DNA from 4 places in the Methylobacterium sp. Leaf466 genome. Region 3 is predicted to be linked to each of the others. Evidence: predicted binding sites of a transcription regulator. Region 3 holds the regulator's gene; each other region holds the start of a gene.
What was found. The regulator PhoB, encoded in region 3, activates phosphate uptake and scavenging genes when phosphate is short. The targets are predictions, from matches to a motif close to TGTCATNNANCTGTCAT.
Positions count from the first base shown of each region.

Region 1: ASG59_RS16385 (glycerophosphodiester phosphodiesterase family protein) is a predicted target of PhoB. The motif match lies at 4,096-4,112, and genes of this name have one in related genera.
Region 2: ASG59_RS05645 (PhoX family phosphatase) is a predicted target of PhoB. The motif match lies at 3,561-3,577, and genes of this name have one in related genera.
Region 4: ASG59_RS20015 (DUF465 domain-containing protein) is a predicted target of PhoB. The motif match lies at 1,682-1,698, and genes of this name have one in related genera.

Region 1 covers NZ_LMRC01000034.1:35,409-40,585, forward strand. The annotation lists gene mutL (DNA mismatch repair endonuclease MutL) at 1-299, shown strand, start outside; gene ASG59_RS16370 (glutathione S-transferase family protein) at 333-977, opposite strand; gene pnp (polyribonucleotide nucleotidyltransferase) at 1,179-3,386, opposite strand; gene rpsO (30S ribosomal protein S15) at 3,602-3,871, opposite strand; gene ASG59_RS16385 (glycerophosphodiester phosphodiesterase family protein) at 4,155-5,177, shown strand, end outside.
Region 2 covers NZ_LMRC01000009.1:13,633-18,809, reverse strand. The annotation lists gene topA (type I DNA topoisomerase) at 259-3,024, shown strand; gene ASG59_RS05650 (hypothetical protein) at 3,219-3,419, opposite strand; gene ASG59_RS05645 (PhoX family phosphatase) at 3,650-5,177, shown strand, end outside.
Region 3 covers NZ_LMRC01000036.1:86,956-92,132, forward strand. The annotation lists gene pstA (phosphate ABC transporter permease PstA) at 1-106, shown strand, start outside; gene pstB (phosphate ABC transporter ATP-binding protein PstB) at 160-978, shown strand; gene phoU (phosphate signaling complex protein PhoU) at 1,107-1,826, shown strand; gene phoB (phosphate regulon transcriptional regulator PhoB) at 1,859-2,560, shown strand; gene ASG59_RS19200 (GcrA family cell cycle regulator) at 2,631-3,164, opposite strand; gene ASG59_RS19205 (cell envelope integrity EipB family protein) at 3,711-4,556, shown strand; gene ASG59_RS19210 (DNA polymerase IV) at 4,593-5,177, opposite strand, start outside.
Region 4 covers NZ_LMRC01000031.1:434,798-439,974, reverse strand. The annotation lists gene ASG59_RS13535 (propionyl-CoA synthetase) at 1-1,332, opposite strand, end outside; gene ASG59_RS20015 (DUF465 domain-containing protein) at 1,495-1,671, opposite strand; gene ASG59_RS13530 (DUF465 domain-containing protein) at 1,894-2,112, shown strand; gene purE (5-(carboxyamino)imidazole ribonucleotide mutase) at 2,225-2,752, shown strand; gene ASG59_RS13520 (5-(carboxyamino)imidazole ribonucleotide synthase) at 2,758-3,864, shown strand; gene ASG59_RS13515 (tetratricopeptide repeat protein) at 4,185-5,057, shown strand; gene glpX (class II fructose-bisphosphatase) at 5,103-5,177, opposite strand, start outside.

The DNA.
Region 1 (5,177 bases), on a different contig from region 3:
GGGCCGCGATCCGCGATCTCGTCATCGATATCCTCGACGGGCTGTCGGAATCCGGCCTGGAGGAGGGCAGCCCCGACGGCGACGAGGGCGGGCCGCTCGGGCGGCGCCTCGACGCGATCCTCTCGCGCATGAGCTGCCACGGCTCGGTCCGGGCCGGGCGCCGCCTGCGCCCTGAGGAGATGAACGCCATCCTGCGCGAGATGGAGGCGACCCCACTCTCGGGCTCGTGCAACCACGGCCGCCCGACCTTCGTCGAGCTCAAGCTCGCCGACATCGAACGGCTGTTCGGCCGGCGGTAACGATATGCGTCGTGATAGGCTGGATCGGAGTCGTCAGGCTGGAGGCTTGGCTCCGCCTGCGGCCTCGATCAGGGCATCGTCGATGGCCGCCGCGCGCCGGGCCGCCGGCCGGGCGTCGAGATGCGCGACATAGGCCTCGAAGGCCGGGCGCCGTTCCAGCAGCCCGAAGCCCATGCCCCAGGAGAGATGCGCGCCCACGTAGAGGTCGGCCGCGCTGAAGGCGTCGCCCACGAGATATCGGCGCCCGGCGATCGCGCCCTCCAGGGTGTCGAGTACCTCGGCCATGCTGCCGTAGCCGACCATGCCCTTGCGCTCGGGCGGCACCGCGACGCCGAGCGCGGTGTTCAGGACCGCCGCTTCCACCGGCCCGGCGGCGAAGAACAGCCAGCGGTAATAGGGGCCGCGGTCGAAGCTGCCGGACGGCGGGGCGAGGCCGGCCTCGGGAAACGCATCGGCGAGATAGGCGCAGATCGCCGCCGTTTCGGTGACCACGGTGTCGCCGTGCCGGATCGCCGGCACCTTCCCCATCGGGTTGACCGCCCTGTAGTCGGCCGCCTTCATCGCGTCGCCGTAGCCGAGGAGTTCGGTGCGGTAGGGCCGGCCGACCTCCTCCAGCATCCAGCGCGCGATCCGCCCGCGCGACATCGGGTGGGTATAGAGGACGAGGTCGTGCGTCATGGGGATCCGCTCCATCGGCTGTCGTCGCGAGGGGCGGCCATGATGCCACGGATCGGGGCGTGGCAGGAGGGACGGGGACACGCCGGGCCGGCCGTTGCGGCCAGGCCGGGCGATGGCGATCGCGCGGCGGGGCAACCCCGCCCATGAAAAAAGCGCGGCCCCGAAGGACCGCGCTTGTTCGAGCACAGCAAGGGCGAGGGTTTACTCGCTGGCGTTGCGGCGTTCGCCGCGCTCCCGGCGGGGCTCCTGGTCGCCACCGCGCACCCGGTCCTGGTCCGCGTTGCGCTCGGCCTTGAGCTTCTCGGTGAGGTCCTCGCCGGTCTCCTGGTCGACGACCTTCATGGACAGGCGGATCTTGCCGCGGTCGTCGGCGCCGAGGAACTTCACCTTCACCTTCTGGCCGTCCTTGACCACGTCCGTCACCTTGGCGACCCGCTGGGCGGCGAGCTCCGAGATGTGGACGAGGCCGTCCTTGGCGCCGAAGAAGTTCACGAAGGCGCCGAACTCCATGCACTTCACGACGGTGCCGTCGTAGATCATGCCGACTTCGGCCTCCGCCACGATCGAGCGGATCCAGTTGTAGGCGGCCTTGATGGCCTTGCCGTCGCTGGAGGCGATCTTCACCGTGCCGGTGTCGTCGATGTTGATCTTGGCGCCGGTCTTCTCGACGATCTCGCGGATCACCTTGCCGCCGGTGCCGATCACTTCCCGGATCTTGTCGGTGGGGATCTGCATGGTCTCGATGCGGGGCGCGTATTCGCCGAGCTCGGGACGGGCGTCGGTGAGCGCCTTGGCCATCTCGCCGAGGATGTGGACGCGGCCTTCCTGCGCCTGGTGCAGGGCGATCCGCATGATCTCCTCGGTGATGCCGGCGATCTTGATGTCCATCTGCAGCGAGGTGATGCCGCTCTCGGTGCCGGCCACCTTGAAGTCCATGTCGCCCAGGTGATCCTCGTCGCCGAGGATGTCGGAGAGCACGGCGTAGCGCTCACCCTCGAGGATGAGGCCCATGGCGATGCCGGCGACGGGCCGGCGCAGGGGCACGCCTGCATCCATCAGCGCCAGCGAGGCGCCGCAGACGGAGGCCATCGACGAGGAGCCGTTGGACTCGGTGATCTCGGACACGACGCGGATCGTGTACGGGAACTCGTGGGCCGGCGGCAGCACGGGATGCACGGCACGCCAGGCGAGCTTGCCGTGGCCGATCTCGCGACGGCCCGGCGAACCCATGCGGCCGGTCTCGCCCACCGAGTAGGGAGGGAAGTTGTAGTGCAGCAGGAAGGTCTCCTTGTAGGTGCCTTCCAGCGCGTCGATGAACTGCTCGTCCTCGCCGGTGCCGAGCGTGGCCACCACCAGCGCCTGGGTCTCGCCGCGGGTGAACAGGGCCGAGCCGTGGGCGCGCGGCAGCACGCCGGCCTCGGACACGATCGGGCGCACGGTGCGGACGTCGCGGCCGTCGATGCGGCTGCCGGTGTCGAGCACGTTCCAGCGCACCACCTTCGACTGGGCCTCCTTGAAGGCGGCCTTGACCTTCTCGGGCGCGTACTTGGCCTCGCCCTCGGCGGGGCAGAGGGCGGCCATCACCGTCGCCTTGACGGCGTCGACGGCGGCGTAGCGCTCCTGCTTGACGGTGTTCTTGTAGGCGGCGCGGAGTTCCGTCTCGCAGATCGACAGGACGGCCTTCTCGACCTCCTCGTTCTCCGGGGCGGTGAAGTTGCGCGGCTCCTTGGCGGCCTTCTCGGCGAGCCGGATGATGGCGTCGATGACCGGCTGGAAATGCTTGTGGCCGAACATCACGGCGCCGAGCATCACGTCCTCGTCGAGTTCCTTGGCCTCGGACTCGACCATCAGGACGGCGTCCTGGGTGCCGGCGACGACGAGGTCGAGGGAGGAGGTCTCCATCTCGGGAACGGGCGGGTTGAGCTTGTACTGACCGCCGATGTAGCCGACGCGCGCCGCGCCGATCGGGCCGGTGAAGGGCACGCCCGAGAGGGTGAGGGCGGCCGAGGCCGCGACCATCGCCAGGACGTCGGGATCGTTCTCGAGGTCGTGGGTCAGGACGGTGATGACGACCTGGGTGTCGTTGCGCCAGCCCTCGACGAAGAGAGGGCGGATCGGCCGGTCGATGAGGCGGGAAACCAGGGTCTCCTTCTCGGAGGGACGGCCTTCGCGCTTGAAGTAGCCGCCGGGGATGCGGCCGGCGGCGTAGGCGCGCTCCTGGTAGTTCACGGTGAGCGGCAGGAAGTCGATGCCGGCCTTGGGCTCCTTGGCGGAGACGACCGTGGCGAGCACGGAGGTGTCGCCGTAGGTCGCCATCACGGCGGCGTCGGCCTGGCGGGCGACCTTGCCGGTCTCGAGGACGAGCTTGCGGTCGCCCCAGATCAGCTCTTCACGTTGAACGTCGAACATATCGTTTTTCCTTGCCATCATGCGGTCGGGCGGACCCGGCGCGGCCAGGGGCAAGATGGCGAGGGGCTTTTCGAAAGCGCGAAAAGCCCCTCGCGATCCTGTCCCCGGCGGTTGCGCCTCCAAGTCGCCCGAGGGTCGCGCGGCCGGACCCATTCCGGCAGCGCGGTTACGAAAACGCGGCCCGGAGCCAGGCTCGGGACCGCGTGGAGACCGCCTTAGCGGCGGATGCCGAGACGCTCGATGAGGCTGCGGTAGCGGGCCTCGTCCTTGCCCTTGACGTAGTCGAGCAGCGAGCGGCGCTGCGAGACCATCTTCAGGAGGCCGCGACGGGAGTGGTTGTCCTTGCCGTGGGTCTTGAAGTGGCCGGTGAGGTTGGTGATCCGCTCGGTGAGGATCGCCACCTGGACCTCCGGCGAACCGGTGTCCTTGCCGCCCTGCGCGTATTCCTTGATGAGCGCGGTCTTGCGCTCTGCCGTGATCGACATCGCTATCCCCTTCGGTTGGGTTGGGTCGGGTTGCGCGGCCACGCGAACGGGAGGCCATGCGACGCTCGGGTCGGGCCGCTGCCGGGATGTCGTCCAGCAGGGTCGCGCCACAAGCGGGTTCGGCCCCGTGCCCGTTGCCGGGTCGAGGCTACGCCGGTCATACACGAAACCACGCGGGACGCCACCCCCGGGCGCGGGACGCGCCCCCCGGGGAGCGGACGTGCCTTCATGCTCCCGTCATCCCGTCGCGCTAGCCGCCGATGCCGGCGAAGAGGGATCAACGATGCGTGCGTTCGCGACGGCGACGGTCCTCCTCCTGGCATTGCTGCTGCCGGCGGCGGCTCAAGGCTCCCGAGCGGCCCAGATCGGGCCGCGCCCGTTCCACCTCGTCGACACCATGAAGCCCGGCCCCCTCAAGGACAGGCTCGCCGCCTGCGGCACGGACCGGGCCTACACCGCCAAAAGCTTCTCGATCTCGCACCGGGGCGCCCCGCTCCAGTTCCCCGAGCACACCCGAGAGGGCGTGCTGGCGGCGGCCCGGATGGGGGCGGGGATCATCGAGTGCGACGTCACCTTCACGAGGGACCGGCAGCTCGTGTGCCGGCACGCCCAGTGCGACCTTCACACCACCACCGACATCCTGGCCCGGCCGGACCTGGCGGCCCGATGCACGAAGGCCTTCACCCCCGCCGATCCGGCCACCGGCGCCAAGGCCTCGGCCACCTGCTGCACCAGCGACCTGACGCTGGCCGAATTCAAGTCCCTGAAACCGAAGATGGACGCGGCCGACCCCGACGCCACCACGCTGGCCGGCTACATGAACGCGACCCCGCGCTGGCGCACGGATCTCCATGCCGCCGGCACCACCCTGATGACGCACAAGGAGTACATCGCCCTCGTCAAATCGCTCGGCCGCCGGTTCACGCCCGAACTGAAGGCGCCCGAGGTGCCGATGCCGTTCGCGGGAACCTACACCGAGGACGACTACGCCCGGCAGATGGTCGACGAGTACAGGCAGGCGGGGATCCCGGCCACGGACGTGTTCCCCCAGAGCTTCCGGCTGCGCGACGTGCTGTTCTGGCTCGAGGCCGATCCCGCCTTCGGCCGCCAGGCCTTCCTCCTCGACAACCGCGACGAGACCGACCCAGGCTTCGATCCCGCCAGGCCCGAAACGTGGAGCCCGAGCATGGCCGATCTCGTCGCCAAGGGGGTGCGGACCCTGGCGCCGCCCCTGTGGATGCTGGTGACGCTCTCGCCGGAAGGGGCGATCGTCCCCTCGGCCTACGCCCGCGAGGCGAAACGCGCC
Region 2 (5,177 bases), on a different contig from region 3:
TCCGGGATCGGTCCCGTGTCCGCTGCCGCGGAACCGTGGCGGGACGGGCCGTGGAACCGCCACGTCGCACCCCGGCCGGGGCGGCGCGCATTTGACATCGCGAAAGCCTTCACCCACTTCATCGCGGCGCAAGGTCCCGGGCGTCGAGGGTGCCGCGCCCTTCCGCATCATGTCTGACGACCTTCGATTCGCCGAAGTCTCGACTCGGCGGAGAAGAAGGCTCGGACCGGGACGACATGACGAGAGGCTGAATCCGACATGAAAGTCGTCGTCGTCGAGTCGCCGGCCAAAGCCAAGACGATCAACAAGTATCTCGGTCGCGACTACGAGGTGCTGGCCTCGTTCGGCCATATCCGCGACCTGCCGGCCAAGGACGGCTCGGTGGATCCGGAAGCCGACTTCCACATGCTGTGGGAGCTCGACGACCGCGGCTCCAAGCGCGTCTCCGAGATCGTGAAGGCCCTCAAGGGCGCCGACGGGCTGATCCTCGCCACCGATCCGGATCGCGAGGGTGAGGCGATCTCGTGGCACGTGGTCGAGGCGCTCAACCTGCGCAAGGCGCTCAAGGGCATGCCCGTCGAGCGGGTGACCTTCAACGCCATCACCAAGGCGGCGGTGGACACCGCCATGCGCAACCCGCGCCAGATCGACCAGGCGCTGGTGGACGCCTATCTCGCCCGCCGGGCGCTCGACTACCTCGTCGGCTTCAACCTCTCGCCGGTGCTGTGGCGCAAGCTGCCCGGCGCGAAATCCGCCGGCCGCGTCCAGTCGGTGGCCCTGCGCCTCGTCTGCGAGCGCGAGCGCGAGATCGAGAGCTTCAAGCCCCGCGAATACTGGTCCCTCGTCGCCACCCTGGTGACGCAGGAGGGCGCGGTGTTCGAGGCCCGCCTCGTGGGCGCCGACGGCAAGCGCATCCAGCGCCTCGACGTCGGCACCGGCGAGGAGGCGGCGGCGTTCAAGCGCGACCTCGAACTGGCGACGTTCCAGGTCGGCAGCGTCGAGGCCAAGCCGGCCAAGCGCCACCCCTCCCCGCCCTTCACCACGTCGACGTTGCAACAGGAGGCCTCTCGAAAGCTCGGGATGGCCCCGGCCCAGACCATGCGGGCGGCGCAGAAGCTCTACGAGGGCGTCGAGATCGGGGGCGAGACGGTCGGCCTCATCACCTACATGCGGACCGACGGCGTCGACATGGCGCCCGAGGCAATCGCCGACGCGCGCCGCGTCATCGGCCGGGAATACGGCGAGCGCTACCTGCCGAACGTTCCGCGCAAGTACAGCGCCAAGGCCAAGAACGCGCAGGAAGCCCACGAGGCCGTGCGCCCCACCGACATGGGCCGCCTGCCCAAGACCGTGGCGCGGTACGTCGATGCCGAACAGGCAAGACTCTACGACCTGATCTGGACCCGCACCGTGGCGAGCCAGATGGAATCGGCCGAATTGGAGCGTACCACCGTCGACATCGTGGGGTCGGTGGGCCTGCGAAAGATCGACCTGCGCGCTACCGGCCAGGTGGTGAAGTTCGACGGTTTCCTCACCCTCTACCAGGAGGGCAAGGACGATGAGGAGGACGAGGACGGCAAGCGCCTGCCGCCGATGAGGGCCGGCGACCCGCTCAAGCGCGAGCGCATCGTCTCGACCCAGCATTTCACCGAGCCGCCGCCGCGCTTCTCCGAGGCCAGCCTCGTCAAGCGGATGGAGGAGCTCGGCATCGGCCGTCCCTCCACCTACGCCGCCATCCTGCAGACCCTGCGCGATCGCGAGTACGTGCGCATCGACAAGAAGCGGCTGGTGGCCGAGGACAAGGGCCGCCTCGTCACGGGTTTCCTCGAGAGCTTCTTCAAGCGCTACGTCGAGTACGACTTCACCGCCGACCTCGAGGGCCAGCTCGACCGGGTCTCGAACGCCGAGATCGACTGGCGCGAGGTCCTGCGCGACTTCTGGCGCGACTTCTCCGCCGCCATCGGCGGCACCAAGGAACTGCGCGTCACCGAGGTGCTCGACGCCCTCAACGACCTGCTCGGCGCCCACATCTTCCCGCAGAAGGCGGACGGCTCGAACCCGCGCACCTGCCCGACCTGCGGCTCGGGGCAGCTCTCGCTCAAGCTCGGGAAGTTCGGCGCCTTCGTCGGCTGCTCGAACTACCCCGAGTGCAAATACACCCGCCAGCTCGCGGCGGCCTCCGTCGACGGCGAGGGCGAGGGGTCTTCCGAAAACGGGGCTCAGCCGGGCACGCGGGTGCTCGGCAACGATCCCGTCACCGGGCTGCCCGTCACTTTGCGCGACGGGCGTTTCGGCCCGTTCGTGCAGCTCGGCGAGGCCTCCACCGAGAAGGATGCGGCCAAGCCCAAGCGGTCGTCGCTGCCCAAGGGCCTGAGCCCGTCGGCGGTGGATCTGGCCAAGGCCCTGGCGCTCCTATCCCTTCCACGGGAGGTGGCACGCCACCCGGTGAGCGGCGAGCCGATCCTGGCCAACCTCGGCCGGTTCGGCCCCTACGTGCAGCACGGGAAGATGTACGCCAACCTCGGGCGCGACGACGACGTGCTGGAGATCGGCGCCAACCGCGCCATCGACATCATCGTCGCCAAGGAGCAGGGCGGCGGCCGGCGCGGACCCGCCTCCGACCCCGGCCGGGCGCTCGGCGACCACCCCGAGACCGGTAAGGCGATCGTGGTGAAGTCGGGCAAGTACGGCCCCTACGTCACCGACGGCACCACCAACGCCACCCTGCCGAAGTCGCTCTCGTCCGACGAGATCGCCCTGCCCCAGGCGCTGGAACTGATCGCCGCCCGCGAGGCGGCGGGCGGGGGCAAGAAGAAGGCCCCGGCCCGCAAGACGGCGACCAGAAGTGCGGCCGGCAAGGCGTCCCCCGCCAAGACCCCGGCCAAGAAGGCGCCTGCGAAGAAGCCGGCGGCCAAGGCTGCTACGGCCAAGGCTGCCAAGCCCGAGGCCGCCGAAGCGGCGCCCAAGGCCACCACCGCCCGCAAGCCTGCGGCGAAGAAGCCGGCGGTGCGTAAGAAAGCGTGAACGGACGGGGCGCCCGGCTTCACCGGGGTGCCGCGAGACGACCTACCGTCCCGATCGGTCTCGGAGCCTTCGCCAATGTCTGCGGAGGCTGACCCCTTTTGTCCCCGGTGATATCCGGCTCGCGATGGGACGCACCCTCATCCGGGTTGGTCGTTGCCGGCCGGTCGAGCCGCTGCCTTCGACAGGAGTCTGGATCAGCCGAGGATGAGGAAGACGCCGTAGCTCGCGATGAAGCCGGAAACCGAGAGGGCCGACAGGGTCAGCAGGCGCCTCGGCGTTCCGACGGCGCCGTCGTCCTGGCCGTATTCCGGCGGGGCGAAGGTATGCCCGGCCGCGGCCGCCGTGCGCATGAGGTCGTCGTGACGGGCCATGCTGAGTGCTGCCGACGGTGCCATGCCATCCCCCGCTCACGGTCCCGGACCACTGGGGGGATGACGCGAACGGTCGCGCTTTGTTCCCGGTGCTTCAGGTCGTCGTGACGGTCTGCCTCGACACGGTCTTTCTCCAGGCCGTCATGCCGCCTATGGCCGCCGCGGCGTCATCGCACTGCCACGCAGGCAGGATACGCGGCAGGATCGCACCGGCCACCGCAGACCCCATTGGCCCGACCAAAACGGAGCCGACCATGATCGACCCGTCCCGCACCCGTTCGCAGGCGGCCGAGGACGCCGAGGACATCGGCACCAACCTCAGCCCCAACCCCACCTTCGGCGACGTGGTGGCCGCCCGCTTCGACCGGCGCGACCTGCTGCGGGGGCTGCTCGGCGTCGGCGCCATCGCGGCCGTGGTGACGCCCCGCGCGCTCGCGGCCGGCAGCGCGCGGGCGGCGGACGGTACGGCGGCCTCGCCGTTTCCGTTCAACGAGATCGCCGCCGGCTCTGACGACCGCCATCACGTCGCCGAGGGGCACGATGCCGACGTGCTGATCCGCTGGGGCGATCCGGTCCTGCCCGGCGCGCCGGCCTTCGACCCGCGCAACCAGTCGGCCGAGGCGCAGGGCCGACAGTTCGGCTACAACAACGACTTCGTCGGGTATTTCCCGATGCCGGGGGCGGCGGACCCGGCGGCGCACGGCCTGCTGGTCGTCAACCACGAGTACACCAACGAGGAGCTGATGTTCCCCGGCCTCGGCCGGCAGGACATCAAGAGCGTCGCCCTGGCCGGGATGACGGCCGACCTCGTCGGGATCGAGATGGCCGCCCACGGCGGCTCGGTCATCGAGGTCCGGAAGGTCGACGAGAAATGGCGGGTCGTGCCGGATTCGGCCTACGCCCGCCGCATCACCGCCACGACGCCGATGACGATCGCCGGCCCGGCCGCGGGCGCGGACCGGATGAAGACAAGCGCCGACCCGGACGGCCGCACCGTACTCGGCATGATCAACAATTGTGCCGGCGGCACAACGCCTTGGGGGACGTGGCTCACCTGCGAGGAGAACATCAACTACTACTTTTCCGGGACCCTCGCCGAGGGCTCGCCGGAGGCCGGGAACCACAAGCGCCTCGGCATCCCCGGGAACGCCTACGCCTGGGGCCGCTTCGACCCCCGCTTCGACGTGGGCGCCGAGCCCAACGAGGCCAACCGCTTCGGCTGGGTGGTGGAGATCGACCCCTTCGACCCCGCCAGCGTGCCCAAGAAGCGTACCGCCATGGGCCGGTTCAAGCACGAGGGGGCGGCCGGCATCGTCTCGAGCGCCGGCCGCTACGTGGTCTACCAGGGCGACGACCAGCGCTTCGACTACGTCTACAAGTTCGTCACCGCCGACGCGGTCGCCGCCGATGCATCGGCCAACCGCGACATCCTCGACCGCGGCACGCTGCATGTCGCCCGCTTCGACGCCGACGGACGCGGCACCTGGCTGCCTTTGGTGTTCGGCCAGGGCCCGCTGACCCCGCAGAACGGATTCGCCAGCCAGGCCGACGTGCTGATCCAGACCCGCCTCGCGGCGGATGCGCTCGGCGCCACCAAGATGGACCGGCCCGAGGACGTCGAGGCCAACGCCAGGACGGGCAAGGTCTACGTCATGCTCACCAACAATGCCTCGCGAAAGCCCGACGACGTGAATGCCGCCAACCCGCGCGGCGACAACCGCTTCGGCCACATCGTCGAACTCACCCCCGACGACGGCGACCATGCCGCCCCCGGGTTCGCCT
Region 3 (5,177 bases):
GAACTGGCAGCAGCTGGCCTGGGCCGGGGCGCTCCTCATCACCGTCACGATCCTCGCCCTGTCGATCGTGGCCCGCTTCGTCATCAAGAGCGATCGCGCGCGCTGACAGCGCGTCGATCCGGTCCCTTCCTCTTCCGTCTCGACAAGGACGAACCCACGATGAGCGCCGAGCCCGCGATCCAAGCCGCCCAACTGACCGGGCGCCACAAGGCGGACGAGAACGCCCCGATCCGCATCGCCGTGAAGGATCTCAACTTCTATTACGGCAACTTCCACGGCCTGAAGTCGGTCAACCTCAACTTCCACGACCGGCAGGTGACGGCGCTGATCGGCCCGTCGGGCTGCGGCAAGTCGACGTTGCTGCGCACCTTCAACCGGATCTACAGCCTCTATCCCGAGCAGCGGGCCGAGGGCGAGATCATGCTCGACGGTCGCAACATCCTCGACCCGAAGATCGACCTCAACGAGCTGCGCTCGAAGATCGGCATGGTGTTCCAGAAACCGACGCCGTTCCCGATGTCGATCTACGACAACGTCGCCTTCGGCCTTCGCCTGTACGAGCGCCTGTCCAAGGCCGATCTCGACATCCGCGTCGAGGAATCCCTGCGCAAGGCGGCCCTGTGGGACGAGGCCAAGGACAAGCTCAAGCAGTCCGGCATGGGCCTCTCCGGCGGCCAGCAGCAGCGCCTGTGCATCGCCCGCACCGTCGCCCAGCGCCCGGAGGTGATCCTGTTCGACGAGCCGACCTCGGCGCTGGACCCGATCTCGACGGGACGCATCGAGGAGCTGATCGAGCAGCTGCGCTCCGAGTTCACGATCGTCATCGTGACGCACAACATGCAGCAGGCCGCCCGCATCTCGCAGTTCACGGCGTTCATGTACCTCGGCGAACTCGTGGAATTCGGGCCCACCACCCGGATCTTCATGAACCCCGAGAAACGCCAGACCCAGGACTACATCACCGGCCGCTTCGGCTGAGGCCGTTCGACCGCCGGACGGTCCCCATCAGCCATCGCATCGGACCCGACCTCGTCCGCTGCGAAATACTCTCCCGACCGATCCCGTTCGCCGTTCCCCGCCGGGGCGCCGACCCGAGGAGTGCGATCATGCCCGACCATATCGTCAGTTCCTACGACACCGACCTCGAGGACCTGCGCCGCGCGATCTCCGAGATGGGCGGCATCGCCGAGAAGATGATGAACGAGGCGGGCCACGCCCTCGTGCGGCGCGACGCCACCCTGGCCCAGACGGTCATCGCCGCCGACCAGCGCCTCGACGTACTGCAGCGCGAGATCGAGGAGCGGGCGATTTTGCTCATCGCGCGGCGCCAGCCGATGGCCATCGACCTGCGCGAAACCATCTCGGCGATCCGCGTGTCGAGCGATCTCGAGCGGATCGGCGATCTGGCCAAGAACGTCGCCAAGCGCGTCATCGCCATCGCCGGCGAGATCCAGTCGCAGAAGGTGGTCGTGGGCATGCAGCACATGGGCGACCTCGTCCAAGAGCAGCTCAAGGACGTGCTGGACGCCTATTCCAGCCGCGACATCAAGGCGGCGCACGACGTCTGGGAGCGGGACGGCGCCATCGACGCCCTCTACAATTCGCTGTTCCGCGAGCTCTTGACCTACATGATGGAAGACCCGCGCAACATCTCGTTCTGCACGCACCTGTTGTTCTGCGCCAAGAACATCGAGCGGATCGGCGACCACACTACCAACATCGCCGAGACGATCCATTACCTCGTCACCGGTGAGAACCTTCCCACCGATCGCCCGAAGAACGACGCGTCGAACTACGCCATGGTGGAGCCGCCGACCGGCGCCTGAAGCCCCCGGCAGGGACATCCCAGACAAAGCCCATGAGTACGCGTATCCTGATCGTCGAGGACGAGGAGGCCCTTACCCTCCTCCTCCGCTACAACCTCGAGGCGGAGGGGTTCACCGTCGACGCGGCCGCCCGCGGCGACGAGGCGGACCTGCGCCTGCAGGAACAGCTTCCCGACCTGGTGCTGCTCGACTGGATGCTGCCCGGCCTGTCGGGGATCGAGCTCTGCCGCCGCATCCGTGCGCGCCGCGAGAGCGAGACCCTGCCCGTCATCATGCTCACGGCCCGCGGCGAGGAGGGCGACCGGATCCGCGGTCTCGGCACGGGGGCGGACGATTATATCGTCAAGCCGTTCTCGGTGCCCGAACTGCTGGCGCGGGTGCGGGCGCTGCTGCGGCGCGCCAAGCCGGCGCATGTGGCGAGCCTGCTCATCGCCGGCGACATCGAGCTCGACCGGGTCAGCCACCGCATCCGCCGTCAGGGCCGCGAGATCCACCTCGGGCCCACCGAGTTCAAGCTGCTCGAATTCCTGATGCAGAGCTCCGGCCGGGTGTTCTCGCGCGAACAGCTCCTGGACGGCGTCTGGGGTCACGACGTCTACATCGACGAGCGCACCGTCGACGTCCACGTCGGCCGCCTGCGCAAGGCCATCAACCGCACGACCCAGTCCGATCCCATCCGCACCGTTCGCGGCTCAGGCTATTCGTTCGACGAGACCTTCGCCGTCGACGCGTGAGGCCGCCACGCGCGGTATCGCCGTCCCGACCGCGACATCCGCCGCCCGGCCGCGAGCCGGCCGTGAGGGATCAGCGGAATCCGCCGGCCCGGCGGTCGCGTTTGCGCTCGGTCGCCGGCTGATAGGCGATCTCGGCGTGATGGGTGCAATAGGGCAGGCCGGTGATCGCCCGGTCGCCGCAATAGTAGAAGTCCGTCGAGGTCGGGTCCCCCATCGGCCAGCGGCACATCGCTTCCCGCAGGTCCATGATCGTCACCCGCCGCGAGACCGCCAGGGTGACGGGATCGGCGGGCAGCGCGACGTCGAGTGTGGCGGCAGCGACGACCGCCTCGACGACGATCGGTTCCACCGGCGGCGGGAGCGTCGCCTCCTCGACGATGATCTCGACCTCCGCCTCGCGGGTCCCCTTCTTGCGCCCCGCGATCGCGGTGTCGGCGCTCTTCACGCGTCCCGAAAGCCCCAGGCGGTGGACCTTCCCGATCACGGCGTTGCGGGTCACGCCGGTCAGTTGCGTCGCGATCTGGCTCGCGCTCAGACCCTCTTCCCAGAGGCGGCGCAACAGCGCGACGCGTTCATCCGTCCAGCCCGGGACTGTGTCCATCATCGCCCCCTCAGACATTCGATCATCGCCCCGTCACGACGCAACACCCGCACCCGCCATCTTCGTAACGACCCAGTCGAAAAGGCCATTTCACGATGTCGTCATGACACGGTGTATTGAAAAGAACCGCACGCCTTCCACGGGAACGCTGGTTTCGCCGACGGCAAACCCATCACGACGCGCGCTCTGGTCGTCGTCGAACCGTCGTGTATTGACCGTCGCGCCGGATGCATCGTCAATCAGCGCGACCGTACAGGAGGCGTCGAGCCGTATGCAAGGGAGACCATGCACGCCCTGCGGCTTTCCACTGCCAATGGGTTCCCGCCACTGCCGATGGGCCCCTGCCACTGCCAATGAGGTTCCTGCCACTGCCGATGGGCTCCTGCCATCGCCGAGGGGTCTCCACGGCACGTCGCGGTCCGACCACTCCGAGCCCGCATTGTCGCCTAAGCCGGCGTGACTATGTCTGGGCGGTGCGACCGGACGGGTTTTGGTCGGCTCGCGTTTGAACAGGGAGACACCATGCGGTCGTCACGGCGGTTGGGAGGAATGGCGGCGGGCCTCGTCGTGGCTGCGGGGGCTGCGCAGGCGGCGGAGCCGATCCGCCTCGCCGGGCACCGCGCGGTGTACGAACTGTCCCTGGCCGAGAGCAGCGCCAGCCGTTCGGTGGAGAGTGCGCGCGGTCGCATCGTCCTCGATTTCGGCGGCGACGCCTGCAAGGGCTACACGATGCAGACCCGCCAGGTGACGCAGCTCCAGAGCGGGGAGAGCGGGAGCCGGACGTCCGACCTGCGCAACACGACGTTCGAGAGCGGGGATGGTCGCAACTTCCGCTTCAAGACCGCCACCCTCCTCAACGAGGCGCCGTCCCAGGCGGTGGATGGGACCGCCGAGAGCGGGGCCGAGACCATCAAGGTCAAGCTCAAGGAGCCCAAGCGCGACCAGTTCCAGGCCAGCGGCCCGGTGCTGTTTCCGAGCATCCACATGCGCCGGCTGATCGAGGCCGGGAGGGCGGGGGAGAGCACCCTGTCGGTGAAGGTGTTCGACGGCTCCGACGACGGCCGCAAGGTCTACGACACCCTGGCGGTGATCGGACGCAAGGTCGAGGGTGCGCCCAAGGGCGAGCGCGACAAGGGCGAGCGCGACAAGCCCCTGCGCGAGGGCGAGATGACCACGATGCCGCGCTGGCCTGTCACCTTGAGCTACTACACGCAGGGCGACGGCGAACGCACCCCGATCTACGTGCTCACCTTCGACCTCTACGACAACGGCGTCAGCGGCGCCTTGAAGCTCGACTACGGCAGCTTCGCCATCCTCGGCGATCTGACCCGCCTCGACCTCACCCCGCCGACAAAGGCCGGCGCGGCGGAGACGGCGAAGGAGTGCGCGCCCTGATCGACGCTCCCCCGGGCGAGCCCCTCGTCGCTGGTCCTATCGGCCGCCGCGGGGTGCCTTGGGGTCGCGTACCGTCCCGCTGAAACCGAGCCCGCGCTGGATGCTGGCCTCGCCGAACCGCAGCCGCAGGCTGTCGAGGGCGGATTCGCGTTTGGCGATGCGACCGAGGTCGCCGTCGAGGAGATCGGCCCGGTCGGCGGTCGTCCCCTCGGAGAGGTCGCCGGCGCCGATGCCGATCAGCCGGTAGGGCGTGCCGTCGCAGGCCTCGCGCAGGAGGGCTTCCGCCACCGGGTAGAGCCTGGCGGCGAGCTGCGTCGGCGCCAGGCCGCGGGCGCGGGTGCGAAGGCGAAATCCCGAATCCTTGAGCTTCAGGGTGACGGTGGCCGCCGCGAGGTCGGCGCGCTTGAGACGTTCGGACACCTTTTCGCATTGCCGCCACAGGATCGGCCGCAGGGCCTCGAAGGTGCCGAGGTCGTCGGCCAGGGTGGTCTCCGCCGGCACGCTCTTGGTCTCGCGCCACGGCCGCACCGGGCGATCGTCCTCGCCCCGCGCCAATGCCCGCAGCCGGCCGGCCTCCCGTCCCAGGGCCGCGTGCAGGCGTTCGGGATCGATGCGGGTCAG
Region 4 (5,177 bases), on a different contig from region 3:
GGCCTCGTCGAGGACGTGGAGGTCGTAGCCCGGCATCGGCCTGCAGGCACTGCCGTGCTTGACCGGCAGCTGCCCGATCCCGACCGGATTGCCGGCGATGGCCCAGCCGGTCTCGGTCTGCCACCAATGGTCGATCACAGGACGGTCGAGGGCGCGCTCGGCCCAGGCCACCGAATCGGGGTCGGCGCGCTCGCCGGCGAGGAACAGGCTGCGGAAGCCGGAGAGGTCGTAGCCGGCGACGAGTTCGGCGCGCGGGTCCTCCTTCTTGACGGCGCGCAGCGCGGTGGGGGCCGTGAACAGGCAGGCGATGCCGTATTCGGCGATCAGCCGCCAGAACGCGCCGGCATCGGGGGTGCCCACCGGCTTGCCCTCGTAGAGCACCGTGGTGCAGCCGTGGAGCAGCGGCGCGTAGACGATGTAGGAATGGCCCACCACCCAGCCGATGTCCGAGGCGCAGAAGTACACCTCGCCCGGCTTCACGTCGTAGAGATTGGGCATCGACCAGGTCAGCGCGACGCAATAGCCGCCGGTATCGCGCACCACGCCCTTGGGCTTACCCGTCGTGCCCGAGGTGTAGAGGATGTAGAGCGGGTCGGTGGCGGCCATGGCCGCGCAATCGGCCCGGCGCCCGGCCGCCGTCGCCTCGGCCACCGCCTGCGCCCAGTCGTGGTCGCGCCCGGCCACGAGGTCGGCCTCGCGCTGGGGCCGCTGCAGGATCAGGCAGGCGTCCGGCTTGTGCGCGGAGGTCGCGATGGCCGCGTCGAGGAGCGGCTTGTAGGGGACGATCCGGCTCGGCTCGATGCCGCAGGAGGCGGCCACCACCACCTTGGGAGTCGCATCCTCGATGCGGATGGCGAGCTCGTTGGCGGCGAACCCGCCGAACACCACCGAATGGACCGCCCCGAGCCGGGCGCAGGCCAGCATCGCGAACAGGGCCTCGGGCACCATCGGCATGTAAATGACGACGCGGTCGCCGCGGTTCACGCCGAGCTCGGCGAGCACGGCGGCCAGCGTCGCCACCGCATCGCGCAACTCGGCGTAGGTAACGCGTCGCTTGGCGCCGGCCACGGGCGAATCGTACAGGATCGCGGCCTGGTCGCCGCGCCCGGCCTCGACGTGGCGGTCGACGGCGTTGTGGCAGGCGTTGAGCGTCGCGTCGGGAAACCAGCGGCCGTAGGCCCCGGCCGCCCCGTCGAAGGCGCGGGTGGGGGGCGAGATCCAGTCGATCGCCTTGGCGGCTTCCAGCCAGAACCCCTCGGGGTCGGCGAGGGAGGCGGCGTGAACGGCGGCGTAGCGGCTGGACGCCGTCGGGTCTGTGGTGTCGCTGGCCATGGCGTTCCCCCGATGGCCGGTCGTCGACGCCGGCCTGATCGGAGCCCAGTATATCCACCGCGCGCCCGGGAGGGACGATATTCGGCACAAAAAAACCGCCGCCCTGGAGACCAGCGGCGGCGGCGAACGCATGAGACTTGAAGGACCGGGGCGGTGACGCGCCTAGTGGACGGATTCCGTCTTGAGGCGGTTCATCGAGTCCTTGAGTTGGAGCTTTCGTCTCTTGAGCTCTGCGATGCGCAGATCGTTCGCCGATGGGCTGTGGATGGCGTCGTGGATCTCCCGCTCCAGGGCTTCGTGCTTCCGAGCGAGCTGGGTGAGGTGTGTCTGCAGCGACATGGATGTCTCCTGTCATCGTTTCGACGTGGACAGATTGGCACACCTTTCGCCGGCTGTCGAAGGCCAAAATCGGCCGTGCTTGACGAAGCCTTTCAACAGGGTTCGCGCGCCCGAAACACGATTGCCCCCCGCGATGCCGCCGCCGGATCTTGCCCCTGGCACCACCCTGCCGCATGGTTCGAGGGCAGGCCTCCGGGCCGGCTGTCGAGGATGTCGGACGCGATGCCGGATGAGTTGGGTGACGAGGCGAAGGCCGAGTACGAGGCCGAGCTCCTGAGGCTGAAGCAGGAGCATCGCGACCTCGACGGGGCCATCGACGCCCTCGAGCTCGTGGTGGCCGGCGACCAGCTCCAGATCCAGCGTCTCAAGAAGCGCAAGCTCGGCCTTCGCGACCGCATCACCTACCTCGAAGACCAGATCACCCCCGACATCATCGCCTGAGCCGCCTTATCGCCCGAGCCGCCTTGCCCGCGCTGCGACCGGCGCGTATGCGGCGAACTCGGGTTGAGGCGGACGTGCCGCGCGGCACGCCCACAGAAACGGATTCGAGACGATGGCCGGCCAGCCCCGGATCGCGATCATCATGGGGAGCCAGTCGGACTGGGCGACCATGCGCCATGCCGCCGAGACCCTCGACGCCCTCGGCCTGGCGCACGAGGACCGGATCGTCTCGGCGCACCGCACGCCGGACCGTCTCGTCGCCTTCGCCAAGGGCGCCAAGGCCGCCGGCTTCAAGGTGGTGATCGCAGGCGCGGGCGGGGCCGCGCATCTGCCCGGCATGTGCGCGGCGATGACGTCGCTGCCGGTGCTGGGCGTGCCGGTCGAATCCAAGGCCCTGTCGGGCCAGGACAGCCTGCTCTCCATCGTGCAGATGCCCGCCGGCATTCCGGTCGGGACCCTGGCAATCGGCCGGGCCGGGGCAGTCAACGCCGCCCTCCTGGCGGCCGCGATCCTGGCGGTCTCGGACGAGGCGCTGGCCGAACGGCTGGAGGCCTGGCGCGCCGCCCAGAGCGCGGCGGTGGCGGAGTTCCCGCAGGCCGAGTTCCCCAAGGTCGAGTTCCCGCAGGCCGAGACACCATAGGGCGGATGGTCATGACCCGGATCGCACCCGGCGCCACCCTCGGTATCGTCGGCGGCGGCCAGCTCGGCCGCATGATCGCCCTCGCCGCTGCGCAGCACGGGCTGAAGGCGCACGTCTTCGCCCCAGACGCGGACAGCCCGGCCTTCGATGTCGCCGCCGCCACGACGGTGGCCGCCTACGACGACGCCGAGGCATTGGCGCGCTTCGCCTCCAGCGTCGACGTGGTCACCTACGAGTTCGAGAACATCCCGCGCGAGACCGCCGACCGGCTCGCCGCCCTCGCGCCCCTGCATCCGAGCGCCTCCGCCCTGGCCACGACCCAGGACCGCCTGTCGGAGAAGGCCTTCGTCAACGGGCTCGGCATTCCCACGGCCCCGTTCCGCAGCGTCGACACGCCCGAGGACCTGACCCTCGCGCTGGCCGAGATCGGGCTGCCGGCGGTGATCAAGACCCGGCGCTTCGGCTACGACGGCAAGGGCCAGCGCATGCTGCGCGTTGGCGATGCCATCGACCCGGCCGCGATCCTGTCCGAGTTCGGCGGCGCGCCCTGCATCCTCGAAGGCTTCGTCGCCTTCGAGCGCGAGGTGTCGGTGGTCGCCGCGCGCGGCGCAGACGGAGCGTTCGCCGCCTTCGATCCCTGCGCCAACACCCACCGCGACCACATCCTCGCGCTCACCCGGGTGCCGGCCCCCGGCATCGCCCCTGCCACCGCGGCCAGCGCCATCGACATCGCACGGCGCATCGCCGAGGCCCTCGATTACGTCGGCGTGCTCGCCGTCGAGATGTTCCTGGTCGCCGATGGGGACGGGCCGGAACGGGTCGTGGTCAACGAGATCGCCCCGCGCGTCCACAATTCCGGTCACTGGACCATCGAGGGGGCGCTGACCTCGCAATTCGCCCAGCACGTGCGGGCGGTCTGCGGCTGGCCGCTCGGGGATCCCGCCCGGGTCGGCGGTGTCGCCGTGGAGATGCACAACCTCATCGGCGACGAGGCGGCGGCCTGGGACGCGATCCTGGCCGAGCCGGGCGCCCACCTCCACCTCTACGGCAAGGGCGAGGCCCGGCCCGGCCGCAAGATGGGACACGTCACCCGTCTCTTGCTCCCGCCGTAGGGCCGGGCGATTCCTCGCCGATACCTGGCCTAAACTGCGTCGCGGATGGCACACCCGCGGACCGATCGGGCCCGCGCCGGCCCGGACTCGGGGTGAGGCCGGAAGAGGCCATATCTTCGCCACACGCAGCCGCTTGAGCGAGCCTGTGTCCCGGCTTTAAGCATGCGTTCACCGCCTTCGCCGACGGTTCGCCGGAGACGCGATGCGGCGTGCCGCGCCGGGCGCCGCCGATTGGGGCACGGCGATCGAGTCGGACAGCGAATCGAACGGGTGGAGGCGAACGACGCGGCACGCCGCGGTTCGCCGGAGGGAGCGGGGCGATGACGGTTGTGATGCTGCAGGCATCGAAGGTGGGGCTGATCGGGGCGGTGGCGCTGGCGGCGGCCGCGCTCGGCGGATGCGAGACCTACGGCAATGCCGCCGCGCCGCGGCAGTTCGCGGTGCTCGAATCGGACAAGACGGGCGCCACCACCGTCAACATCGCCTCCCTGAGCGAGGTGATCCAGCGCAATCCCAACGACGCGGCCGCCTATACCACCCGCGGGGCGGCCTATGCCCGCGCCGGGCAGTTCAACGACGCCATCGCCGATTTCTCGAAGGCGATCCAGATCGATCCCAACTCCGGCTCGGCCTACAACAACCGCGCGCTCGCCTATCGCCAGACCGGCCGCAACGATGCGGCGCTGGCCGATTTCTCGAAGGCGATCTCGGCCGATCCGAACTACGCGCCCGCCTACATCGGCCGCGCCAACGTGCTGCGCGCCCAGGGCGACCTCGACGGCGCCGGCAGCGACCTCAACCAGGCGATCCGTCTGGCGCCGGAATCGGCCGAGGCCTACCACGCCCGCGGTCTGGTGCGGCAGAAGCAGGGACAGAACACGCAGGCGATCGGCGATTTCGACGCCGCCATCGACCGCAACCCCTTCGTCAGCGCCCCCTATGCCGCCCGTGGCCAGAGCCTGATCGCCACCAACCAGTTCGACAAGGCGATCGAGGACTACAACGCCGCCCTCAACGTCAACAACAAGGACGCCACCTCCTGGGCCTATCGCGGCCTCGCCTACGAGAAGTCGGGGCGCCGCAAGGAGGCGATGGAGAACTACCAGCGCGCCTCGTCCCTCGAGCCGGGCAACCCGGTGGCGAGCCAGGGCCTGTCGCGGGTGCAGGGCGGCGTCGGTTCGCTGTTCAACTGACCGGTCTGGCCGGGCTTGCCTCCGGGCAGGCCCGGCATTGGTCTCCTAACCCCTGGCCGGCGGCCTGCGGTGGCCGCACAGGATGCGGCGTACGGTGCCGGTGGCCGAGCGGTAGACCAC